One region of the Desulfosporosinus sp. genome, then DNA from elsewhere that is predicted to be linked to it. Evidence: riboswitches for the same ligand, from Rfam matches in the RefSeq annotation. Region 1 holds a riboswitch; each other region holds the start of a gene.
The links. A riboswitch is a leader RNA that binds a small molecule or an ion and turns the genes downstream of it on or off. The one in region 1 is predicted to bind cobalamin.
Positions count from the first base shown of each region.

Region 2: another riboswitch for cobalamin. It lies ahead of HGJ98_RS02190 (ABC transporter ATP-binding protein); the one in region 1 lies ahead of grdA (glycine/sarcosine/betaine reductase complex selenoprotein A).
Region 3: another riboswitch for cobalamin. It lies ahead of HGJ98_RS01800 (alpha-ribazole kinase); the one in region 1 lies ahead of grdA (glycine/sarcosine/betaine reductase complex selenoprotein A).
Region 4: another riboswitch for cobalamin. It lies ahead of HGJ98_RS18075 (energy-coupling factor ABC transporter permease); the one in region 1 lies ahead of grdA (glycine/sarcosine/betaine reductase complex selenoprotein A).

Region 1 covers NZ_JABZFS010000059.1:37,104-42,398, forward strand. Annotated here, with positions in the region: gene HGJ98_RS12585 (4Fe-4S dicluster domain-containing protein) at 1-433, shown strand, start outside; gene nrfD (NrfD/PsrC family molybdoenzyme membrane anchor subunit) at 464-1,687, shown strand; gene HGJ98_RS12595 (4Fe-4S dicluster domain-containing protein) at 1,867-2,931, shown strand; cobalamin riboswitch at 3,022-3,215, shown strand; gene grdA (glycine/sarcosine/betaine reductase complex selenoprotein A) at 3,304-3,774, shown strand; gene grdC (glycine/sarcosine/betaine reductase complex component C subunit beta) at 3,771-5,198, shown strand.
Region 2 covers NZ_JABZFS010000013.1:35,131-40,425, reverse strand. Annotated here, with positions in the region: gene HGJ98_RS02195 (catalase) at 1-1,767, shown strand, start outside; cobalamin riboswitch at 1,849-2,024, shown strand; gene HGJ98_RS02190 (ABC transporter ATP-binding protein) at 2,125-3,654, shown strand; gene HGJ98_RS02185 (energy-coupling factor transporter transmembrane protein EcfT) at 3,635-4,372, shown strand; gene HGJ98_RS02180 (hypothetical protein) at 4,399-4,929, shown strand.
Region 3 covers NZ_JABZFS010000010.1:22,050-27,344, reverse strand. Annotated here, with positions in the region: gene HGJ98_RS01805 (trimethylamine methyltransferase family protein) at 1-1,388, shown strand, start outside; cobalamin riboswitch at 1,499-1,672, shown strand; gene HGJ98_RS01800 (alpha-ribazole kinase) at 1,832-2,605, shown strand; gene HGJ98_RS01795 (ECF transporter S component) at 2,618-3,133, shown strand; gene HGJ98_RS01790 (ABC transporter ATP-binding protein) at 3,151-4,986, shown strand; gene HGJ98_RS01785 (energy-coupling factor transporter transmembrane protein EcfT) at 4,977-5,295, shown strand, end outside.
Region 4 covers NZ_JABZFS010000076.1:267,916-273,210, reverse strand. Annotated here, with positions in the region: gene HGJ98_RS18095 (precorrin-6A/cobalt-precorrin-6A reductase) at 1-552, opposite strand, end outside; gene HGJ98_RS18090 (energy-coupling factor ABC transporter ATP-binding protein) at 577-1,431, opposite strand; gene cbiQ (cobalt ECF transporter T component CbiQ) at 1,437-2,207, opposite strand; gene HGJ98_RS18080 (energy-coupling factor ABC transporter substrate-binding protein) at 2,204-2,500, opposite strand; gene HGJ98_RS18075 (energy-coupling factor ABC transporter permease) at 2,497-3,279, opposite strand; cobalamin riboswitch at 3,613-3,796, opposite strand; gene HGJ98_RS18070 (ribonuclease J) at 3,857-5,295, opposite strand, start outside.

The DNA of each region.
Region 1 (5,295 bases):
CTGCATGATGGCATGTCCATTTGACATACTGAGATACGAATGGAAGAAAGCAATTCCTGGAGTACGGAAATGCCAGATGTGCGCAACAAGAGTTGCCAATGACATGGAACCGGCGTGTACCTCAGTGTGCCCGACAGGAGCACTTATCTTTGGAGACAGAGAGCAATTATTGGCAGAGGCAAAAAAGAGAATCAAAGAAAACGGTTATGTAGATAGAGTATTTGGAGAGAAAGAAGCAGGGGGTACCTCCTGGCTTTATATCTCGGATACGCCATTTGAACAGATGAGATTTAGAACGGATGTAACAACCAAGCCGTTGCCTTCTTACACAGATGGATATATGAAAGCTACACCATTTATAGGAGTCGGCTGGGCGGCCATCTTAGCCGGATTGTATATATTTAACAATAAAGGCAAGGAACCTCTAGATTAATAAATCAAAAAACAGAATGGAGGGAAATTTATGGAACTTGTTACTACCTTTGTAAACCGAACAGGGGAGAAATTGAGCAGTGTGAAATGGAAGTTTAGAATGACCCCCATGAGGTGGGTGTTTACGGGCATAGCTGCCGTGGCCATAGCAGTAATTTTGGTGCGTTTTGTATTAGGCCTGGGAGCTACAACCAATCTAAACGACCAGTGGCCATGGGGACTATGGATTTCATTTGACGTACTGTTAGGGGTAGCCCTGGCAGGAGGCGGATATGGAGTAGCCCTTATCGTATACGTACTACGCAGGGATAAGTTTTATCCAATCGCAAGAAGTGCAATGCTAACTTCATTATTAGGTTATATTGTTGTCGTACTCGGGTTATTGATTGAGGTAGGACAATGGCACAATTTCTGGAGACCCTATGTATCATGGGGACATGCCAGCGTATTGTTTGAAGTTTTCTGGTGCATTTCATGTTATACATTGATTCAGGTATTGGAATTCTGCGAAGTAGCAACAGAGAAAGTATTTAAAGGGGCACACAAATACCTTAAGAAAGCAATGCCTGTAATGCTGATCATCGGTATCACCCTACCAACTCTGCACCAATCATCATTGGGCCAGTTGTTCTACCTATTTGTAGGCAAAGTGAACCCCCTTTGGTGGTCGGCATTTCTGCCGCTGTTCTTCCTGTTATCCTCATTTTTTGTCGGGGCAGGCATGATTATTATAGAAAGTACTCTAGCTGGGAAGGCATTAAATCATAAAATAGATATCTCTGTCTTAAGAGGGTTGGCTAGAATATCCGGTGGAGCAATGATCTTGTATTTGATCTTAAAGATCACGGATATGGTAGTAAGAGGAACCTTTGCTAATGTTTTTGCCTTTGATTTACCCAGTATCTTGTTCCTAAGCGAACTGGTTCTTGGCGTAATAATACCAATAATTATCGCATTCAGTTCCTTGTCCAGTACCCGTAAAGGCCTGATCTGGTTTGCAGTACTTAATGTATCCGGAGTCATTCTCAACAGGTTTGATGTACTGTTTACTGGAATGGGAAAACATATCAACCAATACGGTGGACATTATTTCCCTGCTTGGACAGAGGTTATAGTCAGCTTAGGTTTAGTATCAATAGCTTGTTTAGCATATCTGTTCATAGCAGAAAACTTCAATATTCTTGAACATAAAGGATCAAAAGTTGACGACGATACAGTCACTGAAAAATTGCCTTACGCTACCACCGCGAAATAAGCCTTTTAAAGGAATAGAGAGATTTCTTTTAAATACAACTTATAGCGCAGGCCAAGTAATCAGCCTGTGCTTTTGTTTTTTATCACAGTAGACTTGATGTAGTTTCACTTCGACGTCGACGCTCCTGAACAGACCTTGAGTTGGGAAAATATAAGGGTTTGCACAAAAGAGGTGTCTTAATGATTTATAATTGTCAAATTGTATATAATCACGATTGTTGTCTCAATACCAAAAAAGCATTTGTAAATCTTTGTCGGTTATGTATCGACTCCTGTCCTCATCATGCCATTTCCGTATACCGTGAACTTGATGCTAAACGCTGTACAGAATGTGGGATATGCATAGCTGTTTGTCCTAGCGGCGGATTTTTTTATCGCAACTCCGATAAGCTGTACGAGTATATTAAACGTTCAGAGAATGTTGTTTTAAATTGCCCACAAGCAATCCCAGCGGGCCATGAAATTCCTTGTCTAGGGATCTTCGACAGGGATTTATGGCTGAGTCTCATGTTGTATGCTCGGGAGAAGGAATTAATAATATACACCGGAGTGTGCGCAAATTGTGCGGATAAAAAAGCTTGTGAAACGAGTGTGCAGATTTTTAAAGAAGTTCATAATACATGGAAAGATCATCCACCAATAAGGATTAGAGTTGCATCTGATGATGGGAACTGTGAATCGGCCATGAGGGATACGATGTCAGTACAAGACCAGATCGAGAAAAAGGGATGGCGAGACATCGGTCGTGAGAAATTGGAAGCAATGTTACCGGGTATCACTTCCAACGAAAGGTATCTTATTCCGAAGACACGGCAGTTCTTGGGAGAAACCTGGAAGTCCCAAAAATCCGGGACTGAGGTACTCCCAATACCGGCATTAACTGTAAGCGAAAGTTGTACAAATTGCGGTGAATGTGAAGGGATATGTCCGCAAGGAGCTTTAACGAAAAAAGAAACTAAGGAACAGTTGACATTGATTTATGAACCAATAAAATGCGCTCGCTGTCAAAGGTGTATCAGTATATGCCGCTCTAAAGCTTTAAGTATGGAGATAAAGTCCTTATCTTATCGATTACTAGCAGGTAAAGTTCTTTTGCACCAAGGAAAACGACGGTTTTGTTCTTGGTGTGGCAAGCAAGTGTTTGATGACTTAGAGCCTGCAATGTGTATAGCTTGTGCGACAAGTAATTTTAATAGCAAGAACGCTTATGAAAATGGTGGGCGTTTCACAGCTGGAAAATCGTGATATTACACAGTTTCGGGAAGACAGCTGCCTGCGGGAATATAATTTCCAAAAACCTATTGAAAACCTATTCAGATTATTATAAACTTTATCCAAATATAATTTTAGTAAGGTGCCCATAAGGGGAGAATAGGGAATCCGAAAATAGTCTTATTTAGGCTATAAACGGAGCGGACCCACCACTGTAATCGGCGAGCTATTAAGTGCCACTGGCATAAGCTGGGAAGGCCTTGTGATTTAGCAATGACCCGTTAGCCAGGAGACCTGCCTTATTATTGTGTCGGGGATGAAGGTAAAGTCCTATGATCAAATCTAATTTGATCATAGGACTATTTTAATTTTACCAACGCACTAAGTTTAAAGGAGTAATGTTTTATGTTAAAAGGAAAAAAAGTTGTCGTTATTGGCGACAGGGATGGGATTCCGGCTCAATCTTTAGAGGAATGTGTCATTAGCGCTGGCGGGGAAGTTATTTATGCGATGACACATTGTTACGTTTGAACATCGGCTGGAGCAATGGATCAAGAAAATCAGGTTCAAATACAAGAACTTGCTCAGAAATACGGCTGTGAGGAACTTATTGCTGTACTCGGCAGTGCGGATCCTGAAATGGCAGTCATCGCAGCTGAATCGGTGGCAGGCGGTAACCTTATGTTTATTGATCCGATTCCAACAGCCCAGTTAGGGCTTAAAGCTTATCATATCGTCGAACTCAAAGAACTCATTGATCATCAAGTCTATTTACGACATATGGAAATGATGGAAATGATCCTTGATATTTCAAGAATTATTGAAGAGGTCTCAATCGTACGTAAACGATTTTTTCCATGGGAAGTGAGCGAATGAAGTATCCAGTCATCAAAGGGACGAGCTATACGTTAATTCAGACACCGGGACTTCTTCTTCAGCAAGCAACCTTAAAGGGTTCACAGCTAAGTCATTCGATCAAGGATCAATTACGAAGCTTTGATAGTGTAGTCCGTTATCCACCGAATCAAGCGTTTATCGGAAATCTTTTACCTGAGGATTTATTAAATATTCCCCGACCCTGGTATAATAATGCTTTGTCCGAAGGAAAGCGCCAAGGGAAGTTAGGTGAAATTTTTCCCGAGGACGAGTTTCTAGGCGTGCTAAATGCGGTTGATGTTTACGGACTCGTGTGCCTGGAAGCAGGATTCAAGCAGTCCATCTTACAAAAACTACGTTATCATCCTGCTTTATGTATGCTTAAAGGAATAAAAACGGCTCAGAATGATTCGTTCTCTAATGAAGAAGTTCATAAAATGATTGAAACACGTGAAGCCCTGCCGCTGATCTTTGGAGGACAAATTATCGGGTGTGTCCGGAAGGCCACCGTGTCGGATTCTACTCTAACTGCATCCAGGGTATTGGAAAACCTGACGGCAAAGGCTTCCGCTGTAGCAGCTCTTCAACTTCTCCTTTCGAAGACCGGGCTTAAGCCACAGGATGTAGACTATATTATCGAAGCTTCCGAAGAAGCCTGTGGAGACAATCGACAGAAGGGAGGCGGAAGTTTTGCCAAGTCTATCGCCGAAGCCTGTTCCTGTTCCAATGCTAGTGGAGCCGATACGCGTGCATTTTGTGCTGCTCCAGTGCATGCCTTGATGCAAGCTGCAGCATTAGTTCAGTCGGGTATCTTTACAAATGTAATTGTAGTAGCTGGAGGGTGCAGCGCAAAACTGGGGCTCAATGCGGAGATTCACCTTGAACACAATATGCCCGTCTTGGAAGACATACTGGGAGCATTTGCATTTCATATCAGTAAAGATGATGGGATAAATCCTATCATACGTACTGATCTGATTGGTAGAATGAACGTTGGCTGCGGTGACTCGCCTCAACAGGTTTATCATTCTCTTATCGCTGAACCTTTAACAAAGGGTGGATATAGAATTGTAGATATGGATCGTTATGCGGCAGAACTTGTGAATCCGGAAATTATCGAACCAACGGGGTGTGGTGATATAGCCAAAAGGAACTATAGTATGATCGCTTCTCTAGGTATTCTAAGGGGAGAAATAGATCGTTCCGAAATCGAGGAGCAAATTCACCGCTTTGGGGTACCCGGTTTTGCGCCAAACCAGGGACATATTCCTTCAGGTGTACCCTATATCGGACTCGCCCGTGACCTTATACTTGGAAACAAAGTGAATCAAGTAATGATTATAGGTAAAGGGAGCCTCTTTTTAGGTAAACTCACCCGACTCTATGACGCTCTTTCTCTGATAATTCAGAGGAACCCCAAATAGTTAATTTCAATATTATTGTATTTTTACTCAATATTGACATTACTGCTTGTCTGAGGTAACCTTATATTAGGAAAAAAGCTACACGTCTTTTTACTAT
Region 2 (5,295 bases), on a different contig from region 1:
AGAGGGTCGGCAGATACAGTACGGGATGTTCGCGGGTTTGCCACAAAATTCTATACTGAAGAAGGAAACTACGATCTGGTTGCCAATAATATTCCTGTTTTTTTTATTCAGGATGCCATTAAGTTTCCCGACGTTGTTCATGCTATTAAGCCTGAACCGCATAATGAGATACCTCAAGCTTCTGCAGCCCATGATACCTTTTGGGATTTTGTAGTGAGTACGCCGGAAACCGCTCATATGATCATGTGGCTGCTCTCGGATAGGGCTATTCCTAGAAGTTTCAGAATGATGGAGGGTTTTGGTGTCAATACCTTTAGATTTATCAATAATCAAGGTAAGGCACGTTTTGTTAAGTTTCATTGGAAACCTCTGCTGGGGGTACATTCTTTGGTTTGGGATGAGGCCCAAAAGTTAGCTGGAAAGGATCCGGATTTTCATCGGCGTGATCTTTGGGATGCAATCGACTCAGGCGAATTCCCTGAGTATGAATTGGGTGTACAGTTGCTTAATGAAGAGGAAGAATTTAATTTCCCATTTGATATTCTGGATCCAACGAAGATCTGGCCTGAGGAAATTACACCTGTAAAACTGATTGGAAAAATGACCTTAAATCGTAACGTGGATAATTTTTTTGCGGAGACAGAGCAAGTTGCTTTTCATCCGGGTCATGTAGTTCCGGGAATAGATTTTAGCAATGATCCCTTATTACAAGGACGTCTTTTCTCTTATCTGGATACTCAACTTCTTCGTTTAGGCGGTCCCAACTTCCACGAAATACCTATTAACCATACTATTGCGCCTATACATAATAATCAGCGAGATGGCTCTCATCGTATGACTATAGACCGGGGAGTGACAAGTTACTCGCCCAATTCTCTTAATAGGAATTACCCGAAGCCAGCCTCAGAGACTGAGGGAGGTTATGCCCATTACACGGAAAAAGTCGAAGGGAATAAAGTTCGAGAGCGCAGCGAAAGTTTTAAGGATAACTATAGTCAAGCAACTCTTTTTTGGAATAGTATGTCTGCTGCAGAAAAGGAGCATATCATTGAAGCTTTCCACTTCGAAGTTGGAAGTGTTATGGATAGGAATATCAAACAGAGAGTCGTAGATATGTTTAATAATGTGAACTCCCAATTAGCCAATGCGATTGCTTTAGGTGTAGGCGCACAGCCGCCTAATACTCCCAGCGGATCGGGAGTGACCGCATCTTCACCGGCAGTGAGCCAAGAGAATACCATTAGGAATGCTCGTACCCGTAAGGTTGCCATACTTGCGGAGAATGGATTTAATTATCCAGAGCTGACTCAAGTTATGCAGACACTGAAGGCCAACGGTATTCAGTGTGAAATCATAAGTAAAAATTTAGGAATACTTACAAGCTCGGATGGACTGCAATTAGAAGTTGGAAAGAACTATGTGACGACTGGCTCTATCAAGTATGATGCTGTATATATAGCCGGAGGGCAACAATCAGTGGATAGTTTAGTGATACAGGGTGATTCACTGCACTTTGTCAATGAAGCCTTTAAACACGCTAAAGCAATTGGAGCCGCTAATGAAGGTGTAAACCTGCTAAGGGCTTCTGCTATAAAGGAAGTGGCAATGGCTGGTGCAGCCACACAGGCACAGCTGGTGACAGAACTGGGCGTAGTTACTATTTGTAATGCAGAAGATATGAGTGTTTTTAGTAAAGAATTCATGAAGGCCATTTCCCAGCATCGTCATTGGTACCGTCAAAATAAGAAAGAAGTGGTTCCTGCTTGATTAGCACTTTCAATACAACTGGGTTAATTTTCATAAACTCCTGTTGACAAAATATCTAAATTATTCTATCATGAAGTCAATTAAATATATTATTTAATAGGTGCCCGCTAGGGATAATAGGGAACCAGGTTCTAATCCTGGACGGACCCACCACTGTAAGTAGATGTTTGAAAAATGTACATTTGCCACTGGGAAACTGGGAAGGCGTACATTCTAGTCTACAAGTCAGGAAACCTGCCTATGAAATATTGCAAAAGGACAAAGGTAAAGTTCTAGCTTATTAAAGCTAGAACTTTTTTGTTCTTTTACCGCTTTGAGACCACCAGGTTTTCTAAAATCATTGATTTAGGAGTTGCTATGGAGACAATTGCGAAGGTTAACATCGAAAAACTCGTCTTTCCGAATGAAGATAAACCCGCACTTAAAAACATTGATTTCGAAATAAATCGGGGAGATTTCATCGTCATTACAGGTGGTGTAGCCTCTGGTAAATCAGTTTTGCTGCATTCCATTACAGGCGCAATTCCTCACTACCATAAAGCAGAATTAACCGGAAAAGTCACAATCATGGGGCAAGATATTAAGGATATGCACCTCAATAGAATGTCCGACTATGTTGGATACATGATGCAAGAACCCCAAAATCAAATTATTGGTTTGGATGTCTACGAAGATGTTGCTTTCGGCCTTGGCAATCTGGAAATTCCCATAGAACAAATTGATCAGAGGGTTAAAAACACCTTGGAATTTGTGGGTCTATCAGGGTATGAAAACAGGGAGACTACTTCTCTTTCAGGGGGGCAAGCCCAACGAGTCGTTTTAGCGGGTGTTTTAGCCCTTAATGCTCCTATTTTAGTTCTTGACCAGCCCACCGCTGAACTTGATCCCCTGGGCCGTGATGAGCTTTATAAGCGGTTGGGTCAGTTGAATAAAACTCAAAACCTTACCATTATTTTGGTCATGGATCGAATTGAAGAAGTCCTCAACTATGCCAACAGGGTCTTTTATATTCAGGGAGGCGAAATCGTTAAACAGTATTCGCCGGAGGCATATTACAAGGAGCAAATCGAGAGTCGAAAAGAAAGGTTGAAATCCTTACATACGGTTCAGGGTAAGTCCAACGAACTGATTGCTAAAGTCACTGATGTCACCTATACGTACAAAGACCATTTGTCCGGTTGTGAAGATATTAATTTAGAAATAGTAAAGGGTGACTTTTTAGCAATCATAGGATTAAACGGTTCGGGAAAATCAACGTTAGCTAAGCTGCTTATCGGTCTCTTAAAGCCGTCTAAAGGTGAAATAAGAGTGTTTGACCAGACTCTGAATAAGGAAAAGCTGGCAGAGATCCGTTTCCGGGCGGGCTTTCTGTTTCAAAACCCTGATTATCAAATTTTCGCAAGTACCGTCGAAGAAGAAGTTGGATTTTCACTCAAGCTAAGGGGGGAACAAAATGAAGTAATAGAACAAAAGATTGATGAGTGCCTGAAATTTGTGGGGCTGCTGGACTATAAAAAGCTCCATCCTCATCGCTTAAGCCGCGGCCAGCGCCAGCTTTTAGCATTAGCCTCCATACTCGTCAGTGATCCGGAATTCATTATCGCCGACGAACCGACTTCAGGCCTTGACGAAACCCAAGGGTACATGATTATGGATAAACTCTTTCATTTATCGAAAAGTGGCAAAACCATTCTACTCATCACTCACGATCTGACCATGGCAAAAGAATACTCTAACAGGATAGTGGCCATGAATAATCACCGTCTTCAACTAGATATTTTGACAAGAGATCTCGAGGAATATCTCAAAACCCTTAAAGCAATTGGTTTGAATTTCCATAATATTATTTCTTTCCGGGAGGTTCAAAATGGGACTGTCGAAGCTTGATCCCAGGACTAAGCTGGCCTGGTATGTTTTAATGATTTATTTTTCACTGATTAGTGGGACCGCCCTTCAGTTAAGTATGGTTTTATTAGTAGAGGTTGTGACCTCGCTAATCTTAACAGGTTCCTTGAAGCGGTATAAAGCAATGATCGTGGTTTTATTCCTTTTGGGACTACAGATACTGACCGTACAGTTGGTCTTTTGTCGGGAGGGTGTTCTGATCTACCAATGGGGAATCCTCAAAATATACAGTGAAGCTATACCTCTAGCGATCACCGGGATCCTCAAGGCCAGCATTATTGTTTTTGCAAGTATGCAATTCTTTACCTCTTCTTCAGCACAAGAGTTTACCCTGATGCTCATGAAATTCAAAATTCCTTACCGTTTTGCCATGTTAGTGGGGTTAAGCGTCCGCTTCCTTCCAATCATGAAAGCTGAATATATATCCATAGTCGATAGCCAGCGTACCCGGGGCCTTAAGATGGAGAGTGCCATGGACAATCTCAAAGGTATTTTCCCGACGTTTCTGCCTTTTTTATATCGCTCTGTCCGGCGTGCTGCAGAAACTGCCCTAGCCATGGAGTTAAGAGGCTATGGACGAACCAAAACCCGTACTTTTACGTCTAATTTAGCCCTTAAGCCTTACGATATTGCCTTAATCTCTGGGATGTTAATGGTAATAAGCATCAGCCTGGTTAACAAGGTATTACCATTACTATAATTAGAATTAGAGGAGGATATTTAGAAATGAATGAAAAATTATTTAGAACTGATACAAAAGCATTGGTAGGCTCCGTCATCATAGGGATCGTAATGCTGATAATGATGCAGGTTACAGGACGTATCGACGCAATATTGGATCCCACCCTCTTACTCCTAAATGGCACATGTTGGGCATTTTTTACAGGTCTGATTGTCTTAATGTACAGGCAACCGGCGGGTATTATCGCCGGGGTAGTGGAGGCTGTTGTAGCCATGGCTACAGGCTACTCACCGCTGGGCTTTTTCTTCTTATTCGCAAATGTCCTCGGATCCATAGTCTACTCCTTAATTTCCAGTAAGTTTTCCATGGAGAAACTAAGCCATCATATATTATCAATGCTCGGAGCTGCCGTTACCGGTAACCTTTGCGTCATGGCTGGATTGATTTACGTCTTTCATCTTGACTGGAAGATCGCACTTTTATCGTCGAGCTTAACCGCCACTGTTGGAACGATTGTTGCGGGCATCCTGACAAAGAGTGTCTACGGTTCCTTGAAGAAATCAGCATTGATTTAATTCTGTGTGTGGTTGGCGTGATAATCTTGAATTATCTCTATCTCTATTACAAGAGGCTAAGGTTCAATAACCTTAGCCTTTAACTTACGCCTACATTTATAACTTATTCAGCATTTCTTATATTTTGCAAAATATAAGGATAATTTTTTGATCACATGAAAAATAGGGATAATTTTGACTAATGTTGACATTTAATAGTAGCTAAGCATGACGAAAACAGTGGTCACATGCCTTGCTATGATTGACTATGCACTATAGAATAAACTATGAATGGAACCTCCGAAGCAATTAGTTTGAAGAGGTGAAGCTTTAAGTTGTTTGTAACTTTCCACCTCTCTTTGTATCTAAGAAGTTAGAACGAATAAA
Region 3 (5,295 bases), on a different contig from region 1:
TAGTACCTGAAGAAATTAACAAAATAAAAGCAGCTAGTCTGGAAATATTGGAACGTACCGGAGTTAATATTGATCATGCCTATGCTAGAGAAGTTTTACAAGCTGCCGGAGCTAAAGTAGATGGAGAACGAGTCTACTTCCCACCTAAACTGGTCATAGAAGCTATAGCTAAAGCCCCCCGACAGTTCAGCATTTATGCCAGAAATCCTAAGAATAGCATTATAGTTGGTGCTGGAGATCCTGTTTTTGCTCCGGGATACGGAGCACCCTATGTTACTTTAGCTTCAGGATTGAAACGCAAGGCAACCTTTGCTGATTTTATTAAACTTGCTAAGCTTTCCGGCTCAAGTTCTAATATGGGTATCTCTGGTGGTGTGCTTGTAGAGCCCAGTGATATTCCTGAGCAAGACAGGCATAACGTTATGTTGTATGCTTGCATGGTTAACTCGGATAAACCATTTATGGGCAGCGCGACTGGAGAGAAACATGCTAAAGATTCATTGAGGATGGCTGCAACGCTTTTTGAAAGTGATAACGGCATTCCGAAACAACCCGTTATGATAAGCCTGATTAACACAATCACTCCTCTGATGTTGGATGAACGAATGGTCGGGGCCCTGATAGCTTATGCAGAAGCGGGACAACCGGTAATTATTGCGTCCTTAGGCATGGCCGGAGCAACCTCACCGACTACTCTGGCGGGTACGCTGGCCTTGCAAAATGCTGAAGTACTCGCAGGAATTACCCTTGCTCAAACTATTCGTGAGGGAACTCCGGTGATTTATGGCTCAGCATCGTCAATTACAGAGATGCGAAACGGGTCTTTAAGTATCGGGGCGCCTGAGGGAGCCTGGATCATTGCTTCGGCAGTACAAATTGCCCACTCCTACGGTTTGCCCTGCAGAGCAGGAGGATGTGTGACCGACAGTAAAACATTAGATCTTCAAGCTTCCTATGAAAGTATGATGAACCTTCAGGTTGCAGGAATGGCCGGAGTGGACTTTGTTCTCCATGCAGCAGGTATCTTGGAATCTTATATGTCCGTCTCTCTGGAAAAATTTATTGTGGATGATGAAATTTGCAGTATAGTACGTCGTTTTCTGAGAGGAACTAAGATCGAGACTGAAGATTTAGCGGTACAACTGATTGATGAAGTGGGTCCGGGGGGCCAATATCTAACAGCAGACCATACGTATCAAAATTTCCGTACAGAGTTTTGGCCGCCGACCCTCTCGAATCGAGAGACTTATGATCAATGGAGATTAAACGGATCTTTGCCAATGATTAACCAAGCTGAAAAACGTGTCAATGAAATTATCGACAATTACGAGATCCCATATTTGGATAAGTCAATTGAGCTGAAACTAAAAGAAATGGCTGGAATTTAGGATTAGACAGCATCAAGATTACTGGTACAGACAATTTAGCTCCTATAAGACTGAGTGTCAAAAATAAAATCTTGTAATCTAATGCTTCTTGTATTAAACTACAATTAATTAAATATTGATTTGTTACTGGTGCCCTTTAGAGGGAGAATAGGGAACTGGGTGAGAATCCCAGACGGACCCACCACTGTAAAGAGGAGGCTTATGCACTGCCACTGGGAAACCGGGAAGGCGCATAAAGTTGATGAATCTAAGTCAGGAGACCTGCCTGTAACGTAAGTATGTCATGAATAAAGGTAAAGTTCATGGTCAATCCTCATTTTCAATCGCTAAATTGAACGTGTGGATTAGACTGTGAACTTTTTTGTGTATTTTTCGCAAAGTCCCTTAAGTTGAGCTGACAAGTTTATGAATATCCTATCAGGAAAGGAAAGGAGGTGAAATGATTGGGATATCTTGGTCGGGATGTTGAGGTTGTTTCGATAAATCCTGAACAATATCTGGTGGGTTCCTGTGATTCTTGTGGTGCCATTGGTATGAAGGATTTAGATGCTTATAAGATATCAGGGATTATTACTGGAAGGTTAACCACACGCGTGACTTTGATGGAAGTCCTTTCAACTGGAGCTGCAGTAAAGATGATGACAGTAGCAATTTCCAATGAGCCTCATCCGACAGCTGATAGGATTTTAGAGGGGGTAAAAGAAGAGTTAGACTCCGCGGGTTTGTCGGAGTTACCTATGGCCATCAGCACAGAAAAAAACATGATCACACAGCAGACAGGGCTTGGAATCAGTGTGGTTGGAGTAGTCGAGAAGAATCAGTTGCGCATAGGTACTGCTCAACCAGGTGATGACATCTTTTGTTTAGGACTTCCGAAGGTAGGTCCGGAAATCACGAATCCTGATGATCCTGAAATAGTACAAATTAACCATATCCAAAGCCTCTTGGGAATTTCAGGAGTCTTTGATATTATCCCTGTTGGCTCAAGAGGAATTCGTAGAGAAGCAGAACTACTTGCTGCCGGTGTAAACACCCGCTTACACATTGAACCTACTTGTTCTCTCGACTTGGATAAATCAGCTGGACCTTCTAGCTGTCTGATATTCTCTGTTAGGTCTTCGTTCCAGTCAGAGATTTCAGAGGGCGTCTTGAATCAGGTATTAACTAAATCTCCTCGATTGCCTTTAACTAAAGTCGGTAACTTATTCAAAATTTAAGGAGGAATCGTCATGAATACTATGGAAACAAAGACCCAGGACGTAAAACTCTCTGCTTGGAATGTCAAAAGACTATCGATTATGGCCATTTTTATTGCTTTAAGTGCTGTGGGAGCCCTCATTAAGATACCAAGTCCTGTAGGAACCATTGGTATGGATTCAGCGCCTGGATTTTTCAGTGCATTGGCCTTCGGCGGACTTACAGGTGCGGTCGTCATTGCCTTTGGACACTTGCTGACGGCTGCAGTTATCGGATTTCCTATGACGATTCCGATCCATTTGTATATTGCTCTACAAATGGCTTTATGGGCTATTGCTTATCGTTGGGTAAATGAGAAGCTCGGTTTGATCCCTGCAGTCATCGTTGGAATTATCCTTAATGGGGTCGCATCATCCTATGCCATGTTGCCAATGATGGGGATGGGTGGGGTTCTGGGATTAATGCCTTTTCTCGTCGTAGGAGCAGCTCTGAACGTTATCATTTCAGCAATAGCCTATAAAGCAATTAAGGGAAGTCGGCTTATTTAGTCAATGAGGTGAAAACCGTGAACGTGGAGATCCAAACAATGATCGAAATCGAGGAACTAACGTATTGTTATCCAAATTCAATAGATCCAAGTTTAAAAAACATAAGCTTAACCGTAGAAAAAGGAAAATTCATACTTATTATGGGATCAACGGGAGCGGGGAAGACGACCTTTAGCTTATGCCTTAATGGTCTCATTCCCCAACTTCTGGAGGGGAATCTAACTGGACAGGTAAGCGTAGCTGGTAAGAATGTAGGGAAAACCAAGGTACAGGTCCTGTCTAAGGTTCTTGGGCTGGTACAACAAGATCCAGAGACTCAAATTATCGGCCGAACGGTTGAGGAAGACACGGCATTTGGCCCTCGAAATTTCTTAATACCATTCGAGGAGATTAAACAGATAGTCAATCAAACCTTAGAAAAAGTCCGTCTTAAGGGATATAATCATCGTTTAACCGAAGAACTCTCAGGTGGTGAAAAACAACGCTTGGCGATAGCAGGAGTCCTCGTAATGGAACCTGAAATCTTGGTGTTGGACGAACCAACGTCAGAGCTTGATCCGATCGGACGATCAGAAATTTACGCAACACTGGATGATTTACGGTGGAAAAAGGACCTGACTATTCTATTAGTCGAACACTCCATTGAAGAACTGGTTCATAAGGTAGATGAGGTCGTGGTACTTAATCAAGGAGAAGTGGTCTGGAGAGGAGTTCCGACAGAACTCTTTCGCAATATTCCTCTCTTGCTTCAGTGGGGAATAAAGCCTTTGCCCGTCAGTCAGATCGGATGGGATTTTTATGAAAAGGGGTGGATCTCCTTTGCTGAAATCCCGTTAGATATGCCCTCTGGAGAAGACATGATACGAACCTTGTTACCCAAATACCGACATAGGCATACGAATACGAATATGAATACATGTGCAGATACACACTCACAGGGACTAGCACTAGGACTAGCACAGGGCCACACACCAGGACAGAGAAAAGATCTCATTTCACCGCAGAAACTTCACCTACCTAAGAAAGAAATAGTAGTTCAAGTTAGTGATCTTATATACCAATACAACTCAGACCAGCCTGTGTTGAGAGGGGTTAATCTGACGATTGAAGCGGGTGAGTTCGTGGCTTTAATCGGACAAAACGGGGCTGGAAAAACAACTTTAGCTAAACATTTTAATGGACTTTTAAAGCCTACCGGTGGAGAAGTTATCGTTGGGGGCCGGAACATCCTACAGTGTGATACGTCCGATTTGTCAAAAACCATTGGCTATGTTTTTCAAAACCCGGATCATCAAATATTCTCCGTTACAGTCGAGAAAGAGCTGGAGTTTGGGCTGAAAAATGCAGGATTTAGAGGGGAAGAGATCAAAGAACGAGTTGATGAGGTCCTTCAGTATACTGGATTAGATAGGTACCGCAGTGTTCATCCCTATAGTTTGGGCAAGGGAGAACGGCAAATGATTGCAGTGGCTTCAATTCTGGTCTTAAAGCCTAAAGTGCTGATCATTGACGAACCAACCACTGGCTCAGACTGGGCAGGAGTTCAGACCATGATGGCTTTAATTCGTAAACTTCACGCTGCAGGGACAACAATTATCATGATTAGCCATGATATGGACTTAGTAGCCCAATATGCCAAGAGGGTAATTGTTATAAAAGAAGGGGATATTTTGTTAGAGGGTACTCCTCAAGACGTTTTTTCGAAGGAACAAATCCTCCTCGACTCTGCCATTATCCCACCCCAATTATGTAGGCTCTCCTTCCGTTTGAAGGATATTTTAGGTGATGTTACTTTCATCGAATCAAGTGAGTTTACGGCGATGTTCGAAAGGGAGAAGAGAGGATGCTTATAGAGTATTTACCGGGTGATAGCTTACTCCATCGTCTGGATGTTCGGACTAAAGTGCTCGGTTTCTTAGTATTTATAATTCTGTCCTTCCTGTTTCAAGATCCTAAGTTTCAACTCTTACTTGTCCTCTCTACAGGACTTTTAGCCTTTTGGATAAAGATCCCTTTGCGAAAGATTTGGGGAATGTTGCTCCCCTTGATTCCTATCATCTTATCGATTATTCTGATCACAGGATTTTCATTTGCACCAGAGCGCTTTGATCGTGTTTCGAGCCAAGCGATCCTCTTTTATGCCCTGCCAGGAGACAGACTGG
Region 4 (5,295 bases), on a different contig from region 1:
ATCAGCTCCATAAAATTTCAGAGATACTTTATTGATCTCTTTTGAAAATTGGCCTTGCATAGCAACAATATTTCTAGGCGGTATACCCATGTCTTGGCACTTCTGTACCAAACGTCCTTCCGGTAGAACCCTTACAACAATACGAGCCAATCGGGCAAAAGGGCTTCGTATAATACTTTCCAATTGGTGACTTCCCGTTGTGACAAAAACCGTTATTGGTCTCCCTTTTTCTTGATGTAAAGCTCCTACGCGCTGTTCCAATTGGAGCAGTGCTTCCTCCCAGTTGCGGACTGTATATATTAAAGGGCTAACAGGAATGATTGTCTCAGGTCTTTCTAAGCGAAGATAAGGAATATCCCGTTGATCGCACCATTGACGCAAACTGGCAAACTTTACACTACTCGAAGGAGGGCTGGCATCTATGATCAAGGAAGGCATATATAGACAGGTTTTTTCACTCCACGTTTGCATCCGTGTTAGCTCTAGCCTTCTGCTATTAAGACATTCACTAATCTCACGGGCCGCGGCAGTTTCCCCTAAAAGTAATATCATGGTGTCCTCCATTAAGCTGTTGATCTAAGCTGTTTGCTGCCCGCTCTTAATCGGTATGATCTTAAATAAATCTTCTTTTGATTTCGGCAAAGGAGTAGACGGAAGTATCCATCCTTTCTTTAGCAACTCATTATATGTCTCAATCAGCCATGGCATTGTCAAATCAGCGTGTTGTACAAGCTCTGACCTTGAAAATAATTCGCCGGGTAATCCTTGGGCAATGATTTCTCCACGGTACATAATGGCTAAACGATCTGACCAACTATAGGCTAAATCCACATCATGAGTGGATAGAATAATCGTCTTACCTTTGTCACTTAACTTAGTTAATAGTTGCATAAATTCCTGAGAGTGCCGAGGATCCATTCCGGCGGTTGGTTCATCAAAAATAATGACATCGGGTTCCATAGCCAGAACACCCGCAATGGAAACACGTTTTTTCTGTCCGTAGCTTAACAAATGAGTGGGCTTATCTTGAAGATCTGTGGTTTCTGTATCTATTAGAGCTTGTTTAACTCTCTCTGTTACTTTTTCTTCTGAAAGTCCCAGATTGAGTGGGCCAAAAGAGATGTCCTGCCAAACACTGGCGGAAAACAATTGACTATCAGGATCCTGGAAGACGATTCCTACTTTCTTACGTAATTCTATTAATGCTTTGTTTTTGTAGGAAATTTCCTCACCCTGGTATTTAATACACCCTGAATCCGGTCGATAAATCCCGTTCATCTGCATGAATAACGTGGACTTTCCGGCACCGTTCGAACCTAAAATAGCCAGCTTCTCTCCCTGATGAATCGGTAAATTCACGTTACGTAAAGCGTTTGTGCCGTCTGGATAAGAATACTGTAAATTAACTGCTTCTAGTATGTACTTCGACAAACGCATTACCTCCAAAGAAAATTTATTAAGATTAAAAAAATTTCAAGCACTGTAATAATAACATAATTTTTCGGATTAATTGGATATTTTTTGGTCAGAACCCTAATTTCTCCCGTGTATCCTCGCGCTGACATTGAATCGTAAAGATCTCGTGATTTTAGGAACATCTTGCCGATAAGCGCTGAGAAGAGCTGACTTATCGAACGATAGGTACTTTTCATCGAAACATACCCTAGTCGGGAGGATTGAGCTCGGCGTATGGTGATGGCTGTATCCATAAAGACAAAGATAAAGCGATAGATAAGCACCATTAATTCTGTAATAATATAAGGAACTTTGATCTTATGAAGGATTGTTATTAGTTCGGTGATCGGAGTCGTAAGAGCTAGAAAGTAAAGGCAAGAAACCGCTCCTAAGGATTTGAGAAAGAGATGAACTGCTTGGACAAGGTCGGGATAGTGTATTCCGATAGTATAACCGTACAGGTTCTGGTAAAGCCAAAGACCTGAGGGATCCGTCGAAACCGTAACGACGATTGTGACTACACTAATCAGTAGAAAGGCGAGAGGAATCAGCAAAAGCTTGATAAAAACCCGAGCTGGAATCCCCGCTTTAACAATAATTCCTCCTGCCATTAATGCTAATATGACCAGAGGGGTAAGGATTGTTGGAGATGTTATACAAATGACCATGGTCATTATTGCAAATAGACTTTTTTCCGAGGGGTGAACTGTTTTTAACTGATTATTATATGCGTAAGAATCGATAGCTATCACGTTTGATCCCTCTTGCCCATACTATTTTTACCTTTTTTAAACCCAATATAATAAAAGACAAACCCACTTCCGAGAGCAGCCTGTAATGCAAACAAAAAAGATTCAACCTCTCCGCTTGGGGGTTCCCAGAATGACTCAAACCAAGGCGAGTAATTAGAGTTGAGGGTGCTGATCATCTCTGATGCTTGAGTATCAGCACCACTAAATTCAGCACCACGCGCAATATAAAGCGGCGCAAAAGCCAGTAGAACAACGAAAAATAAAAGTATCATATTTTTAGTCAACGGTTTCATGCTTTTATTCCCCCTTTTACGGTAGATATAGCCTTTCCTGTAAAGGCAGTTAAAACCTGCAACTCTTTTTGACTATAGGTATTGAGAATATTAAATACCATGACAGTAAGCAAACCTTCGCTGATAGCTAAAGGAAGCTGAGTGAAGGCAAAAACACCCAAGAATTTAAGTATTGATGCCAGTACCCCGCCCGTAGCTGGGAAAGCTAAACCTAATTGAATAGAGGTTGTAACATAGGTCATTACATTTCCTAAAGTAGCAGCAGTAAAAATTGAAAGCCATTGGGGAGCTCCCAATTTCTTTAGGCCTCTATAAGTACCGTAAGCAACGAAAGGACCAACCACCCCCATAGAAAACGTATTTGCGCCAAGGGTTGTTATCCCACCATGAGCCAGCAAAAGAGCTTGAAACGTTAACACAATCATCCCTAATACGGTCATAGCTGTAGGACCAAACAAGATAGAACCCAGGCCGACTCCAGTCGGATGAGAAGAACTACCGGTTACTGAAGGAATCTTTAAGGCGGATAGCACAAAGGCAAACGCCCCAGCCAGGCCAAGTAACATCTTTAGATTAGGATAGAGCGCAATGGTCCTTTTGATTGATCGTACTCCAGCAATAACAAAAGGGATCATAGCAACCCACCAAAAAGCTGCCCAGTTGAAGGGTAAAAAGCCCTCCATAATATGCATGGCATAAGCATCCTTCGGAAAGATGATATAGATTGCCAGTACATAAACTAATAGTAACCCAAATGCTTTTATTCTATGAGAATTCATTTATGTAACAACTCCTTTCATAGCGACCCAACTCTTACACTTTGTCCTCTGATGTTGTAAACCTCAGACAATAAGTTAAATCTGATTAAAAAATAACGAGACAACCTCACATTACTCGACTTTAAAGACAGCAATGTACTGGTTGCCTCGAACTATACGGTCTCTTCCACTTTCAAGTAGCACTCGCATTTTGAAGCAGATCCCGCTTGCACAAGACTTCTACCCGCAGGTCGGTTTCCCTCAGGAAACCATTATGTAAACGATAAATAGTTAAAGCCCTCCATGAGATGGAGGGCTGAATTAACATATAAACCCTGCCACCCATCCATCGTGAGTTAAAGCATGCGAGCAGTCAGGTCTCCTGGCTTAGGTTCCTCGTTTATGCCTCCTTCCCAAGTTTCCTCAGTGGATATGGCAATAAACTCCCCATTTACAGTGGCGGGACCGCGCCGGATTCACACCGGCTTCCCTGTTTAATTTTTCTGAAAGAAAAATTAACTTGCTCGAACTATTCACTTTTTATAAATTTAACACGAAAACTCTCCCTAGTCAAGCAAGAGTTTTCTCAATTTGCTAACTATTCAACCTCTTGAATTATTGGCAGAATCACAGGTCTGCGCCGTGTTTTTTCGTAAAAGTGTTTACTTAAAACATCACGAATCTGGTTTTTTAAGACAGCCCATTCCGTAATCCGATTTTCTCGGCATCGTGCCATAGTCTGCCGAATTTTTTGTTTAGCTTCATCTAACATTGACTCCGATTCACGAACATATACAAAGCCCCGTGTTACAACATCCGGTCCTGCAACTATTCCACCACTTGAGCGGCTTATAGTCATTACGACGATTAGAATGCCATCTTGGGAGAGTTGTTTACGATCTCGTAAAACAATATTCCCGACATCACCAATCCCTAAGCCATCAATCAAGACCTTACCTGCCATAACCTTGTTGCCTAAAGCTGCACCATGACGAGTAAACTCAACGACTCCGCCATTTTCAGTAATAAAAATATTTTCTCTTGGGATTCCAAGCTGCTCAGCTAATTGAGCATGCTTGATCAACATGCGATACTCCCCATGGACTGGCATAAAATATTGCGGTCGGACCATACTTAACATTAACTTTTGCTCTTCTTGGCTCGCGTGGCCCGATACGTGCATTCCCTCTGCCGATTCATAGATTACGTTTGCTCCGAGCTTAAATAACTGATCCACGGTTTTTGCCACAGACTTTTCATTGCCTGGTATTGGGCTGGCTGAAATGATGACCGTATCCCCTGGTTGAATCGCTACATGTCGATGGTCATGGTTGGCCATTCGGGTCAAGGCGGACATCGGTTCACCTTGGCTTCCTGTTGTTAAAATACAAGCTTGATTTCCAGGCAAGCCGATGATTTCATCTATATCCATCAGGGTTCCCTCTGGAATATCTAGATATCCAAGTTCCTCGGCAATTCCTACGATGTTCACCATACTTCGTCCCACAACCGCTACCTTGCGGTTGGTATTAACGGCAGCAGTGATAGCCTGTTGGAGGCGATATACGTTGGATGCAAAGCTAGCGAGAATAACACGATCCTTAGCATTGCGAAATGCTTCATCAATCATCTCCCCAACATGGCTTTCTGACGGCGTAAATCCAGCTCTTTCCACATTCGTGCTATCAGATAGTAAACACAAAACTCCTTTGTCCCCAAGTTCTGAGAACTTGTGGATGTCGAGGATTTCGCCAGAAACAGGCGTATGATCCAGTTTAAAGTCCCCCGTCACAACGACCGTACCTAGCGGGGAATGGATAGCTATCGATACTGAGTCAGGTATACTGTGGTTGACACGAATAAATTCAATGCGAAAAACTCCGAGCTTAATAACATCGCGAGGTTGTACAACCGTTGATTGAATGTTATTTAAGTTATTTTCTTTCATCTTGGATTGTATGATTCCCAAGGTTAAACGTGTTCCGAAAACGGGCACATCCAAATCTCTCAACAAATATGGAAGGGCACCGATATGAT